Regions from separate parts of the Klebsiella sp. I138 genome, predicted to be linked through region 2. Evidence: predicted binding sites of a transcription regulator. Region 2 holds the regulator's gene; the other holds the start of a gene.

Region 1 (7,465 bases), 950 kb from region 2:
CGGGCCGAGGTTAATCACCCCGGTGCGTTCAAAAACCGCCTCACCGCTGAGGGTGGCAAGCTCATCCCATAGCGCCTGTGCACGCAGTACCAAAGGGACATATTTCTCACCTTCGCCATAGGCGTGGCGGATAAGGCGCGTATTACCGTGATGGCTGCCTTCCTGATGCGGAGGGGTGTGCGCATCGGTCATCAGGACGTTAAGTCCTGCACGGCGGGCATAATAGCCGGCAGCGGCACCAGTGGAGCCGCTGCCGATAATGATGAGGTCGTATTGCATGGTATGTTCCGGTTTTTTGCTTTATTAGCAGGGTAAATAACAACCTGCACTTATACAAGCCCGAAAATAAATCAGGCACCCGCGGGTGCCTGTTGAGTTAGCATATATCGATTGCGGCATAATCTTTAATGCCTGCGGTACTCATTTGCCTGGTATTCACCTGATTCTATCTTAGCAATACCTGCTTCCAGAATAGAAATAAATTGACGTGCGACATCCGTCGTTAGCCATAGCGTCTGGCCAATTTCAGCTTCGTTACTGCTTTCATGAGTGGGGTTTTGGTAGTGCAGGCGCAACATCATTGCATCGTAGCTATCAACGGTGCTGATGTCCCATCCGACGAGTGGATGGGTCTGGATGACTTCATTATTCTTTTCCATCATAACCCCTTATTCATATGTTAAAAGACAACAATTCTCGAGGTTTAATGCATATTTTTTGAAGCAAGTTAATTATATCAGCAGTTAAGAATAAACTCGAGAAATTAAATCAAATGGGGCACATTCGCGGCGGTTTGCTGTTTTTTTGTGCAAGCCTGGTCTCGCGCAACGTTATTTTTTAAGGAAATAGCAGGAAGGAAATAGAAAAGTCTGAAACTGGCAGAGGGATAAAAAAGCCGGGGCGACCCGGCAAAAAAAGCACAATGAGGGAGCAAATTGAATTTGCTGTACCTGGCGCTATCTTCAGGCGGCCTGCGTACCAGACTGGGCATCTCTGTTTGCTCAGAGATAATGCCCTTCTACTGCGCTATGCCGCCAGAAAGGCGTCAGGATACGTCATGGACAAACCAGTCATCCGCGCTTTCCCAGGTTTCTTGCAGGATTTCGCTTATCCGGTCTTTATCTTCTTTAAGGCCGCCAATGACGGACAAATTGTTACTGGTAGCAAAACGTACGGTTACCTGGCTTGGGTTCGCCGGGAACTGCTGTTCAATACGTCGGGAGAGTTCATTGTTTAGCGCTTCTAAGGCGCCGTTGGGTAAGGCGGTAGATTTGGCGATTGACACTTCGATACGCATGATTGCCCCCTGTGTAATATACTGTTTATTTATACAGTATAGAATTTGCATTTACAACAGGAGGCAACGCTTTTATTTTTTCATCGTCCAGCGAACGGTTTCACCGGAAAGGAACGGCACCAGCGTATCGTCCGGCAGCGCGATGCTATCGACCACGGTGCTCTCTTCGCGCACGAGTTCAACAAAGGTTTCATTCACCGGTAAACCGTAGAAGCGCGGGCCGTTAAGCGAACAGAACGCTTCAAAATGCTGTAAAGCATTCATCTCTTCAAATACCGTTGCATAGCCGCCCAGCGCCGTCGGTGCGTTAAAGCAGCCGGCGCATCCGCAGCTGGCTTCTTTACGATGGCGGGCGTGCGGGGCGGAGTCGGTACCCAAAAAGGCCCGATTAAAACCGCTGGCAACCAGCTCACGTAGCGCCTGCTGGTGGATATTGCGCTTCAGAATCGGCAGGCAGTAAAGATGAGGACGTACGCCGCCGACCAGCATATGGTTACGGTTAAACATCAGGTGCTGAGGAGTAATCGTCGCAGCCAGCAGTTCGTTACCATCGCGGACGTATTCGGCGGCATCTTTGGTGGTGATATGCTCAAATACCACCTTCAGACCCGGTAAACGTTGGCGCAGGGGCTCCATTACCGTTTCGATAAAACGCGCTTCGCGATCGAAGATATCGATCTCGGCGTGAGTCACTTCACCGTGCACCAGCAGCGGCATGCCCAGTTTTTCCATGCGTTCCAGCACCGGCATAATGGCATCGATGCTGGTGACGCCGTGGCTCGAGTTGGTGGTGGCATTGGCCGGGTAGAGCTTAGCTGCTGTGAATACGCCAGCGTGGAATCCGCGCTCCAGCTCTGCCGGATCGAGCGTGTCGGTCAGGTAGCAGGTCATCAGTGGCGTAAAATCATGCCCGGCGGGTACTGCGTCAAGGATACGCTGGCGGTAGGCAATTGCAGCCTCTACGGTGGTGACAGGCGGCACCAGATTCGGCATCACGATCGCCCGGCCATAAAACTCACTGGTGTAAGGCACGACGGTTTTCAGCATATCGTCATCGCGCAGATGGATATGCCAGTCGTCAGGGCGGCGGATTTTCAATACCTGGGATTGTGCTGTCATGGAAAGCTCCGGCTAATAGGGTCAGTCATCAGGGCTGTTTTTGCCGGGCACTAAGGATAAGCGTAAACGTTTTCCTTTGCATCAAATTCCGTAAAAAAACGGGCGCCGCAGCGCCCGGAATATTAATTGGTGAACGGGATGATAATTTCACCCGGTTTCACCTCGATGCCTTTTGCATATTTTTTGGCCAGCGCTTCACCGGTACTGGCGTCTTCGCGCAGAACGTAGGCCGGCTGCTGGTTAAAATAGCTACGCAGAGACTGATTCAGATAGGGGATCAGCGTCTGCACGACGGATTGCAGCTTTTCGGGCGATACTTTCGCATCAACCACTTCCATCTCCTGCAGGAAGATCGCACCTTTCTCTTTATTAAACACCGGCAGCGCCTTGAGCTTCAGGTCGATGGTGGCTTTCTGGTTGCCGAATAACGAGTTCAAATCGAGGTTGGCGATGCCGCTCAGCGTCACCTTATTAGGCTCTTCACGGCCAATTGCGCTGGTCAGATCGTGTAGTTCTATATGTGCGTCCGCCACGCCCGGCAGGCCGATATCTTTGGCGAAGTGGTTACGTTTCTGTAGCGCCTGGTTAATCTCCTGCTCGCTAACTGAATACTGCGTGAGCTGGTTACAGCCGCTCAGAAGGCCGCTGACAATGAGCGCGGCCACGATAAACATCTTTTTCATTAGATTCCTTAACGGTCATGCCAGGACTTATCCTGACATAAAGCAGCATGGCCTGCCAGCATTCGACGTACTAGCGGAAAATGCTGAAAAGATGCCTGACGCTGAATATCAGGTCAGGTACGAGGCTCCAGCATGCCGGACGTCGAGCGCTTCTGACTAAACTGCCACCACAGGGCAATGAAGGTAATAAAGCCGATAATACCCAGCATCAGCCACGGTAGTTCGGGCTGGTTCAGCTCTTTACCCGCGTCGAATAACCACCCGCCACCGGCGTAGCCAAACGCGCCGCCGAAGGCCAGCCCCAGCCGGCTGAAGCCCATATAGCTGCCGCGCGCTCGGGCATCTGCTAACGATGCGCCCAGCGTTTCACGAGCGGGTTCCGCAATGATCGAGCCGATGTAGAAAACACAAATCAGGGTAAACAGCTGCTGTAAATTGCTGGTTAAGCCGATGGGTAGCATGGCGACGGTCATCACCAGTAACCCGGTCATCAGTCGGTGTTCCAGACGAAAGCGCTGCTCGCTCCAGCGAGCGATGGGATAGAGCAGGGTCAGCGAAATGGCGGCTTCAATGGCATACATCCATTTTACCGCAGTGGGCGAGCCGGCGATGTCGTTGACCATAATAGGCAGCATCAGCATGACCTGTACAGCCAGCATGTAGTAGCCGGTAAGCGTCAGGACGTAGGTGACAAAGCGCTTATCGCGCAGGACTCTACCCAGACCTTCTCGAACCGGCGTTTTCACGGTGGAAAGCTTCCACGCCGGGAGATACCAGGCGTTGAACCCGGCGCAGGCGATAAACAGCGCCGCGCCGACGCTGCAGACAAGGCGGAAGTCATATTGCAGCAGCCAGCTGCCGAGCAGCGCGCCGATAACCGCTCCGGCGCTATCCTGCATCATCAGGATGGAAAAGAACCGCCCGCGCTGATGTGGGCGAACCAGTTTGACCACCAGCGCAGCGCGCGGCGGATCGAACAGGGTTCCGCCAAGCCCGGAGAGAATACAGGAAAGCCACAGGACCCACGGTTCATGGGCCACGGCCATCGCCGCGAACCCCCCCGCGCGCATCAGCATACCGGTGACGATCATCGGCTTGGCGCCAAAGCGATCGGCAACCGCCCCGCCAAAAATGCCTAATCCCTGCTGTACCAGTTGACGCAGGCCGAGCGCAATGCCGACCATGAGCGCCGCCCAGCCCATCTGGTCAACAAAGCGAATAGAAATCAGCGGAAAGACGACAAAAAAGCCGAGAACCACCAGCATGTTGTCGACCAACAGGAAATATTTACCCAGGCTCCTTGCCTGCGATACGCGGGACATTTCCCCTCCAGGGAAAATAAAGAGTTACCCGGATAGTGTGCGGGGAAGATGCTGACTTTCCCAGCTTCCTTGCGACAATATTTTTTTATCAAAAAGCAAGATCGATAGAGTCTATTCATCGAAAAAGGGAGATGGTGCAGAAAATGGTATGTTGCTGTTTTCACACCAGCGTTCAGGACAGGTATAGTGAAGGGAGCAGGGTAATCAGTCAGGGGAACAGGAGAAGGGAATGTTTGGCTATCGCAGTAACGTACCGAAGGTGCGTTTGACGACGGACAGGCTGGTGGTGCGGCTGGTATACGATCGTGACGCCTGGCGTCTGGCCGATTATTACGCGGAGAATAAAGGGTTCTTGAAACCCTGGGAACCAGTGCGCGACGACAGCCACTGCTACCCCTCTGGCTGGCAGGCGCGTTTGTCGATGATTTCTGAGTTTCATAAACAGGGCTCGGCATTCTACTTTGCGCTTCTCGATCCGGAAGAGAAAGAGATTATCGGCGTAGCGAATTTTTCCAACGTGGTGCGCGGGTCGTTTCATGCCTGTTACCTCGGCTACTCCATTGGTGAGAAGTGGCAGGGCCAGGGGCTGATGTTTGAAGCGCTGACCGCCGCGATTCGTTATATGCAACGCACGCAGCATATCCATCGCATTATGGCCAATTACATGCCGCATAATCAGCGTAGCGGCGATCTACTGGCGCGTCTTGGCTTTGAAAAAGAGGGTTACGCTAAAAACTATCTGCTGATTGACGGGCAGTGGCGCGACCATGTACTGACGGCGTTGACGACCCCGGACTGGACTCCGGGTCGCTAAGGAGAAAGCATGAAATATCAGTTAACCGCACACGAAGCACGGGTCATCGGGTGTTTGCTGGAAAAACAGGTGACCACGCCGGAACAGTATCCGCTGTCGGTCAATGCGGTGGTGACCGCCTGCAATCAGAAAACCAACCGTGAGCCGGTGATGTCGCTGAGCGAAAGTGATATTCAGGACCTGCTGGATACCCTGGTCAAACGCCACTATCTGCGCACGGTCAGCGGTTTTGGCAATCGCGTGACCAAATACGAGCAGCGCTTTTGTAATTCAGAATTTGGCGATCTTAAGCTGACTCCGGCAGAGGTGGCGGTGGTGACGACGCTGCTGCTGCGCGGGGCACAAACGCCGGGCGAGTTGCGCAGTCGCGCGCAGCGAATGCACGACTTTAGCGATATGGCGGAAGTGGAAAATGTGCTCGAAACGCTGGCCAACCGGGATGACGGCCCCTTCGTCGCCCGCCTGCCGCGCGAGCCAGGAAAACGCGAATCCCGCTATATGCATCTGTTCTGCGATGACATGGACTCGCTGATTACCGCCGTGGAGGCCGTCTCACCGCCGACCGATGATCTCCTCGCGCGGGTTGAGGCGCTTGAAGGCGAGGTCGCGGAGCTTAAAGAGCGGCTGGACTCACTGCTGGCTCACCTGGGAGATTAATCGTGACGGCGAAATTACGCATTGGCGTGGTGGGGTTAGGAGGCATCGCGCAGAAGGCCTGGCTGCCGGTGCTGGGCGCCGCAGACGGCTGGACGCTGCAGGCGGCCTGGTCGCCGGGTAAAGAGAAAGCGCTGCGCATCTGCGACACCTGGCGTATTCCTTATGCTGACTCGCTGGAACAGCTGGCGGCGCAGTGTGATGCGGTATTTGTGCATACCTCGACGGCTTCGCATTTTGAGGTCGTCAGCCGCCTGCTGAATGCCGGGGTGCATGTCTGCGTAGATAAACCGCTGGCCGATAAGCTGAACGAGGCGGAGTCGTTGGTCGAACTGGCCGCGCGCCGCAAGCTCACGCTCATGGTTGGGTTCAACCGTCGCTTTGCGCCGCTGTACCGCGAGCTTAAAGCGCAGCTGGGCGATGCGGCATCGTTACGCATGGATAAACATCGCAGCGACAGCGTGGGCCACGATCTGCGTTTTACACTTCTGGATGATTATCTGCACGTAGTGGATACTGCGCTGTGGCTGGCGGGCGGAAACGCGCGCCTGAGCGGCGGGACGTTGCACACCACGGCCCAGGGTGAAATGCTCTATGCCGAACATCATTTCAGCACGCCGCAGCTGGAGGTGACCACCAGCATGCACCGCCGTGCCGGCAGCCAGCGGGAGTGGGTACAGGCCGTTACCGATGGCGGGCTGTATGAGGTTTGCGATATGCGCGATTGGCAGGAAGAGCGCGGCCAGGGCGTCGTTCAGCGGCCGGTACCCGGCTGGCAAACCACGCTGGAGCAACGCGGCTTTGTCGGCTGCGCCCGCCATTTTATCGAATGTGTGCAAAATCAGACGGTTCCGGATACCGCAGGTGAGCAGGCGCTGTTGGCCCAGCGTATCGTGGAAAAGCTCTGGCGTGAGGCAATGAGCGAATAACTGGTTGTAACAACTGGGAGTAGTAATTCATGACGAACCCGGTAGACTATCGCCACTTTCCAGCGCCCGCTATCGCGGGCGTTTTACTTCAGGGTTGTGGAATAACACGTTAATGAACCTTTTAAAATCACTGGCGGCAGTCAGTTCGATGACCATGTTTTCACGCGTACTGGGGTTTGCGCGTGATGCTATCGTCGCCCGAATTTTTGGTGCCGGGATGGCGACGGATGCCTTTTTCGTGGCGTTCAAATTACCGAATTTGCTGCGCCGTATTTTCGCCGAAGGGGCTTTTTCTCAGGCTTTCGTCCCGATTCTTGCTGAATACAAAAGCAAGCAGGGCGAAGATGCAACCCGCGTGTTTGTGGCCTACGTTTCTGGCCTGCTGACGCTGGTTCTGGCGGTAGTTACCGTTCTTGGCATGCTGGCCGCTCCCTGGGTTATCACTATTACCGCGCCGGGCTTCGCCGACAGTCCCGATAAATTTACGTTGACCACGCAGCTGCTGCGGGTCACCTTTCCTTATATTCTGCTGATTTCACTGGCGTCATTAGCCGGGGCGATTCTCAACACATGGAACCGTTTTTCTGTTCCTGCCTTTGCGCCGACGTTCCTTAACGTCAGCATGATTGGTTTTGCCCTGTTCGCCG
Region 2 (7,465 bases):
GCGAGCAGCCAGCTGCCGAGCAAGGGTGCGAGGGCCGGCGATAAGCCAACCAGCGGCATGATGGTGGCGAAAATGCGGTTAGTGCGCTGGGCGGGATAATAGTCCGTAACCATCGCCTGCCAGGTGACCGCCGCCGCGCAGACGCCGATTGCCTGAATAAAGCGAAGTACCAGCATCAGCGTAGCATCGCGAACCCACAGCATGCCCAGGCAGCTGATAGCGAAAATTGTCAGTCCGATCAGCAGAACCGGTTTGCGGCCGTAGCGGTCTGAAAGCGGGCCCCAGAACAGCTGCCCGATGGCGAAGCCGGCGAGGAACAGGCTCAGGCTGGCGCTGACCGATGCCGCAGAGGTATTGAGATCTTGCTGAATGGCCGAAAAGGCCGGCAGATACATGTCGGTAGCCAGGAAACCCAGCACGCTGAGTCCCGCCAGCCAAACTAAAAATCCTTTCCCGGGTTGTTGCATAACGTTCTCTTTCTTCTGATGCAGGTATGATGCCGCAGAGTGTAGGGAGTGCATTCTGGCTTGTGAAACGCTAATATTTGCTACATGCATTCAAAATTTTTGCAGGCAGAATATGTGGTCCGAATACTCACTGGAAGTTGTTGATGCTGTGGCCCGCAACGGGAGCTTTAGCGCGGCGGCACAGGAACTACACCGCGTACCCTCAGCGGTCAGTTATACCGTACGTCAACTGGAGGAGTGGCTGGCGGTGCCGCTGTTTGAACGTCGCCATCGCGACGTCGAATTAACGCCGGCCGGGGTCTGGTTTTTACAGGAAGGGCGCTCTGTTATCAAAAAAATGCAGATCACCCGTCAGCAGTGTCAGCAGATAGCCAACGGCTGGCGCGGCCAGCTGTCGATAGCCGTCGATGACATTGTTAAGTCAGCACGGATGCGGCAAATGATTGTCGATTTCTATCGCCATTTTCCGGATGTCGAACTGATTGTGTTTCAGGAAGTGTTCAACGGCGTCTGGGATGCGCTGGCCGACGGTCGCGTGGAGCTGGCCATCGGCGCAACCCGTTCGATTCCAGTGGGTGGGCGCTACGCCTTCCGCGATATGGGCATGCTGAGCTGGCATTGCGTGGTAGCGAGCCATCATCCGCTGGCGCAGATGACGGGGCCGCTCAGCGATGACGTGTTGCGCAACTGGCCGTCGCTGGTGCGAGAAGACACCTCCCGATCGTTACCAAAACGCACGACCTGGCTACTGGACAACCAGAAAAGGGTGGTGGTACCGGACTGGGAATCATCGGCGACCTGTCTGTCGGCGGGACTGTGCGTGGGAATGGTGCCGACCCATTTTGCTCGCCCATGGATCGATTGCGGCGAATGGACGGCGCTTGAGCTGGAGAACCCGTTCCCGGATGCCGCGTGCTGTCTGACCTGGCAGCAGAGCGACACGTCTCCGGCGCTGTCATGGCTGCTGGATTATCTGGGCGACAGTGAAACGTTAAACCGGGAGTGGCTGCGGGCGCCGGAGTGACCGGCGCCGTAGGGACATTTAGCGGCGGTAGTCGACGAACGGGCCGTCGACGACGGAGCGACGCTCGACCAGACGAGGGTGGACTTCGATAGACTGCGACTCTTCGCGCTTGTTAACGATACGATCCAACAACATGTTGAAGGCTGCTTCGCCGAGAGAATCTTTCGGCTGGTGAATGGTGGTCAACGCCGGGCTGAAATAGCGGGCGTTGCGCACGTTATCATAGCCGATCAGGGAAATGTCCTGCGGAACGCGCAGGCCCATCTCGTCTGCGGCGCAGATTGCACCCATCGCCATAATATCGCCGCCGCAGAAGACCGCCGTCGGGCGATGCTGCTGACTGAGGATCTGCTGCATTGCGCGATAGCCAGATTCTGGTTCGAAGTCCCCCTGAACAATCCAGTTTTCCGGCACGACGATCTGCGCTTCTTCCATGGCCTGCATAAAGCCCGCCAGGCGCCCGGCGCCGGTATTGCGTTCCAGCGGGCCTGGGATCACGCCGATCTCGCGGTGGCCGCGTTCGACCAGGTAACGGCCGGCCATATAGCCGCCTTCAAAGGCGTTATCGATGACTGAATCGGTAAAGTCAGCTTTTGCTTCACCCCAGTCCATCACCACCATGGGAATATGGCGATACTCTTCCAGCATGCTGAGAACCGATTCCGGGTATTCGGAACACATGACCAGCAGACCATCAACGCGCTTTTGCGCCATCATCGACAGGTAGGCCTGCTGCTTTTCGAGATCGTTCCACGCATTGCCCAGAATCAGGGTATAGCCTTTCTGGAAACAGCTCTTTTCTACGGCTTCAATAATCTCAGCGAAATAGGCCGCTTCGCTGCTGGTGGCCAGCAGGCCAATCGATTTGGTGTGATTAACCTTCAGGCTTCGCGCCACGGCACTTGGGGAATAGTGCAGTTCTTTGATAGCCGCCCAAACCGCGTTGCGGGTTTCTTCAGCAACGAAGCGGGTTTTGTTAATTACATGTGAAACTGTTGTAGTGGAAACGTTTGCGCGCTTCGCTACATCTTTAATTGTTGCCATTACTTCTCACTCCAGACCTTGACCTGATCGTCTGATTATCGATACGTAAACGTTTGCCTATACACACCCTGAATACAATGTTCAACATTGCATCACGTCGGGAAAACGACACAGAACGACAGGAAGGGGTCAATGGCCGATACGCTTTCAAATTAGCGTGGGATTTTGTCCGATCTTGCGGCAAAGGGGAAGAGCAAAAATGTGCATCACCCTAAATCTCAGAAGATTTTTACGCTATATTGTGTAAAAATGAGCAAGCTCACTTTTCGTGTGGGGATAACTGGGGGGAAAATTGATGGATACAGATTTAAAGTTTTCGCTGACAACAACGATTATTGTCCTGGGTCTTATTGTTGCCGCCGGGCTGACAGCGGTACTGCACTGATTTTGTCGGGGGAGAGGCCTCTTTCCCCCAATATTCCCCATTATTATCAATTTCGCAAAAATCTTTTGTCATTTCGTTTACTTCTGTTTTTTTGTGATTGATGTCATGCTTTTGACTTCTGATGAGATACCGTCGCTGATGACGGTCTGCTGGAGTCATTGAATGAAAATCAACTTTCCCTTGTTAGCGCTGGCGATAGGCGCGTTTGGTATTGGCACAACGGAGTTTTCCCCGATGGGACTGCTGCCGGTGATTGCCAGGGGCGTCGACGTCTCTATTCCTGCGGCGGGGATGCTGATCAGCGCTTATGCGATTGGCGTGATGGTCGGAGCGCCGTTAATGACGTTGCTGCTCTCTCATCGCGCGCGCAGAAATGCGCTGATATTTCTGATGGCGATATTCACCCTGGGTAACGTCCTCTCTTCAATGGCGCCGGATTACACCACGCTGCTGCTCTCACGTATTATCACCAGCCTGAATCACGGCGCTTTCTTTGGCCTTGGTTCGGTGGTGGCGGCGAGCGTGGTGCCGAAACATAAGCAGGCCAGTGCGGTGGCGACCATGTTTATGGGATTGACCATCGCCAACATTGGCGGCGTTCCGGCGGCAACCTGGCTGGGCGAAACAATCGGCTGGCGAATGTCATTCCTGGCGACTGCGGGGCTGGGGCTGGTGGCGATGGTCAGCCTGTGGTTCTCGTTGCCTGAAGGTAGCGCCGGCGATCGGCCGAATGTTAAGCAGGAGCTCTCCGTGCTGCTCCGCCCGCAGGTGCTATCTGCGCTGCTGACCACCGTGCTCGGCGCGGGGGCCATGTTTACGCTCTATACCTATATTTCACCGGTGCTGCACACCATTACGCATGCTTCACCGCTGTTCGTCACCGCGATGCTGGTGTTGATCGGCGTCGGCTTCTCCCTGGGGAACTACCTGGGCGGTAAATTTGCCGACCGCTCCGTCTCCGGGACGCTAAAGGGTTTTCTATTGCTGCTGATGGTAATTATGCTGGCCATTCCGCTGCTCGCTCAGACGCCGTTGGGGGCCGCTATCAGTATGGTGGTCTGGGGTGCGGCAACCTTCGCCGTGGTTCCGCCGCTGCAAATGCGGGTAATGAGAGTGGCTCATGAAGCGCCGGGACTGTCATCTTCGGTGAACATCGGGGCGTTTAACCTGGGGAATGCGCTGGGTGCGGCAGCCGGTGGCGCGGTAATTTCCGGCGGGCTGGGCTATGCCTTCGTACCGGTGATGGGGGCGATTATTGCTGGTCTGGCTCTGCTGCTGGTGCTGTTTGGCGGCCGTTCGCAACCGGAAGAGGCGTTTGCCGGGCAGTAGATTTATTCGCAGAAGGGTTGCCCCTTCTGCGTAAACGTTTTATGCCGCCAGATTGGCTGCGACAAACGTCCAGTTTACCAGCGCCCAGAAGTGCGCCAGATACTCAGGGCGAGCGTTACGGTAGTCAATGTAATAGGCATGTTCCCAGACATCCACGGTCAGCAGCGGTTTGGCGTCGCCGGTCAACGGCGTGCCAGCGTTGCTGGTGGAGACAATGCTCAGGCTGCCATCGGCATTTTTAACCAGCCATGTCCAGCCTGCGCCAAAGTTCTTCGCTGCCGCATCGGTAAACTTCGCTTTAAAATCTGCAAAGCTGCCGAAAGACTGGTTGATGGCAGCTGCCAGCTCGCCTTCCGGCTCGCCGCCCGCATTGGGTGCGAGGCAGTTCCAGTAAAACGTGTGGTTCCAGACCTGAGCTGCGTTGTTAAAGATGCCACCTTCGGAAGAGCGGACGATCGCTTCTAAAGACTGACCTTCAAACGGAGTGCCTTTGATCAGGTTGTTGAGGTTGGTGACGTAGGCCTGATGATGCTTGCCGTAGTGGTATTCCAGGGTTTCTGCGGAAATGTGCGGCGCCAGGGCGTCTTTTGCATACGGTAATGCAGGTAATTCAAACGACATTGTTACTCTCCTTATAACTTCTTGTTTTTTAGCTCACATTCAAAGGATGTTTCACCATCCAGAACTGCCTGTACTGTCTATCGCCGGGACGAGTGCGACAGGCTTTTATTGTGATCAGAATGCTAACACTTGCCGAACGGAGTTAAAAGCCTTGCAATGATAAAGGGTATATTTAACAACCGTGATCGGCGCAGCCTACACCCGGAAGGGGGAAAAAATGTCAGGTAAGAGGAGGGGAGTCTGTTCTGCGTGACCGGCGTGCGAATTCCGTGCCACAGATAACCTACCGCAGGTGCGGCAGGTGAGAGTTAGCGGATAGTTTTCGGGGTCATCACGCGGCGGGCGCCAACATAGTGGCGAATCCAGTAATCTTCGCTTAATGAGGTTATCTGGATATCACGGCCGGTACGCGGCGACTGAATAAATTTACCGTTGCCAACATAGACGCCAACGTGGTCGGCGGTGCCGCGCCCACGGGTACGGAAGAACACAAGATCGCCGCTTTGCAGCTCCCCGCGATCGACCGGACGGGCGTCGCGCAGGTGGTACATCTCATTCGCGGTACGCGGAATGCGGATTTTGACCAGATCCTTATAGGCGTAATAAACCAGTCCACTACAGTCGAAACCGGTACGCGGTGAGGTCCCGCCCCAGCGATACGGTTTGCCAATCTGATCCATCAGCTTAGACATGGCGGTGCTTTGCGCTCTCTGTACGCGGGCTTTGTGCGCATCTGCCAGCGTTAGCGGCTGTTCTTCCACGACCTGCTTACAGCGCTTTTTATAGCCTTTGCGCACGACACATTTGCTCTGCACGCTGGCCATAACCGGTGCCGGCTCGGCGCTCGGCGTGAGCGGTTTTGCACACTGTTTTTTATACCCTTTACGCAGGACACATTTTTTAGTGCCGGCGGCCTGACGGTTCAGCGCCGTTTGGCTGGATGCGGTGGTGCGGGTTGGGTGTCTGGTGCGGGTAGCCGTCGAGGCTTTCTTGCTGGAGGTTTTGGTCGTGGACTTTGTTTTCTGGTTGGTGGCTTTTTTCTTACGTTCTGTAGTGCCCTTCGCCGAATGCGCTTTTGGCGTGGCGGAGGTGTGCGTATGCCCTGAAGCATGCGCCAGTGGAGTAAATGAGATAGATGTAAACAGTAATGCACAGAGCGAAATCGCGATTTTGTTTAGCCGCGCCACTGAGCAATCCCCTGATTAATGACAGATATGTACCCATACCTGACGGTGAATGACAAAACCCAACGATTCTAAAGCATAAAAACCCGGAAAGTTAATACTCTTTTGTATCTAAAGTGTCGTTTGATTAACAATTGCAAAAAATTATCTCAGACATTAACCACCTTGTGCGGAAAATGTACAGCGATAAGACATGTCCGAGAGCAAAATGATATTTTTAAGGCAACTTCTGGCCGCAGAAGATAAAATATAATGAGTGAAAAAAATGTTATTATCTGTCCTGCGTTCAGGACGCTACAATGACAAATTACTGCCGTATAGAAGTTAAGGAAGCATGACAATGAGCACGACTGTAGAAAAAATCCAACGTCAAATCGCTGAAAACCCGATCCTGCTGTACATGAAAGGGTCTCCGAAACTGCCAAGCTGCGGTTTTTCCGCTCAGACCGTGCAGGCGCTGTCTGCATGCGGCGAACGTTTTGCCTACGTTGACATCCTGCAGAATCCGGATATCCGCGCGGAACTGCCGAAATTTGCTAACTGGCCGACCTTCCCGCAGCTGTGGGTTGATGGTGAGCTGGTTGGCGGTTGCGATATCGTGATTGAAATGTATCAGCGCGGCGAACTGCAACAGCTGATCAAAGAAACGGCGGCGAAGTACAAGACCGACGAACCGAAAGCGGAATAAGTCTGCTGCCAGTAAAAAAGCGACTTCAGATGAAGTCGCTTTTTTTTGTCTCTTATTCGCTTTCTGCGAGCGGCAAAGGCCAGCCGCCAAGACGTTTCCAGCGATTGACTATCTCGCAAAACAGCTGCGCCGTCTGCTCGGTATCGTACAGTGCAGAGTGTGCCTTGGTACCATCAAATGCCATACCGGCAGCCAGGCAGGCTTTAGACAGCACAGTCTGGCCGAGTGCCAGTCCGCTGAGTGCTGCGGTATCGAAGGTCACGAAAGGGTGGAACGGATTGCGCTTGAGTCCGGCGCGTTCAGCGGCGGCCATCGTAAAGGTGAGATCGAACGTGGCGTTGTGCGCCACCATAATGGCACGATTACAATCGTTGTCCTTAATCCCCTTACGGACCATTTTAAAAATGGCGTGCAGGGCGTCGTATTCACTTACCGCACCGCGTTCAGGATCGTTCGGATTGATGCCGTTAAAGGCCAGCGCCTCAGGTTGCAGATTGGCACCTTCGAAAGGTTCAACATGAAAATGCAATGTCTCGTCCGGCATCAACCAGCCTTGCTCATCCATTTTCAACGTAATGGCGGCGATCTCAAGCAGGGCGTCGGTTTTAGCATTAAACCCGGCGGTTTCTACATCAATCACCACGGGGTAGAAACCACGAAAACGGTCGCACAGACCATTAAGTTGAACGTTCTCGGACATCTGATTCTCTTAACTGGAAAAAA

Evidence for each region. The regulator PurR, encoded in region 2, represses purine synthesis genes. The targets are predictions, from matches to a motif close to CANGCAAACGTTTGCNTG.
Region 1: the regulator PurR is predicted to act here: its motif matches at 2,476-2,493, upstream of pyrC (dihydroorotase).

What each region holds. Positions count from the first base shown of each region.
Region 1 covers NZ_CP180447.1:2,041,011-2,048,475, reverse strand. The annotation lists gene solA (N-methyl-L-tryptophan oxidase) at 1-279, opposite strand, end outside; gene bssS (biofilm formation regulator BssS) at 405-659, opposite strand; gene dinI (DNA damage-inducible protein I) at 1,046-1,297, opposite strand; gene pyrC (dihydroorotase) at 1,370-2,416, opposite strand; gene ACMYSK_RS09575 (lipoprotein) at 2,539-3,099, opposite strand; gene mdtH (multidrug efflux MFS transporter MdtH) at 3,213-4,421, opposite strand; gene rimJ (ribosomal protein S5-alanine N-acetyltransferase) at 4,651-5,235, shown strand; gene ACMYSK_RS09560 (YceH family protein) at 5,245-5,892, shown strand; gene ACMYSK_RS09555 (Gfo/Idh/MocA family protein) at 5,895-6,818, shown strand; gene murJ (murein biosynthesis integral membrane protein MurJ) at 6,931-7,465, shown strand, end outside.
Region 2 covers NZ_CP180447.1:1,089,191-1,096,655, forward strand. The annotation lists gene punC (purine nucleoside transporter PunC) at 1-467, opposite strand, end outside; gene punR (DNA-binding transcriptional activator PunR) at 580-1,491, shown strand; gene purR (HTH-type transcriptional repressor PurR) at 1,510-2,535, opposite strand; gene ACMYSK_RS05040 (YnhF family membrane protein) at 2,831-2,920, shown strand; gene ACMYSK_RS05045 (MFS transporter) at 3,083-4,249, shown strand; gene sodB (superoxide dismutase [Fe]) at 4,289-4,870, opposite strand; gene ACMYSK_RS05055 (C40 family peptidase) at 5,179-6,057, opposite strand; gene ACMYSK_RS05060 (Grx4 family monothiol glutaredoxin) at 6,395-6,742, shown strand; gene rnt (ribonuclease T) at 6,795-7,442, opposite strand.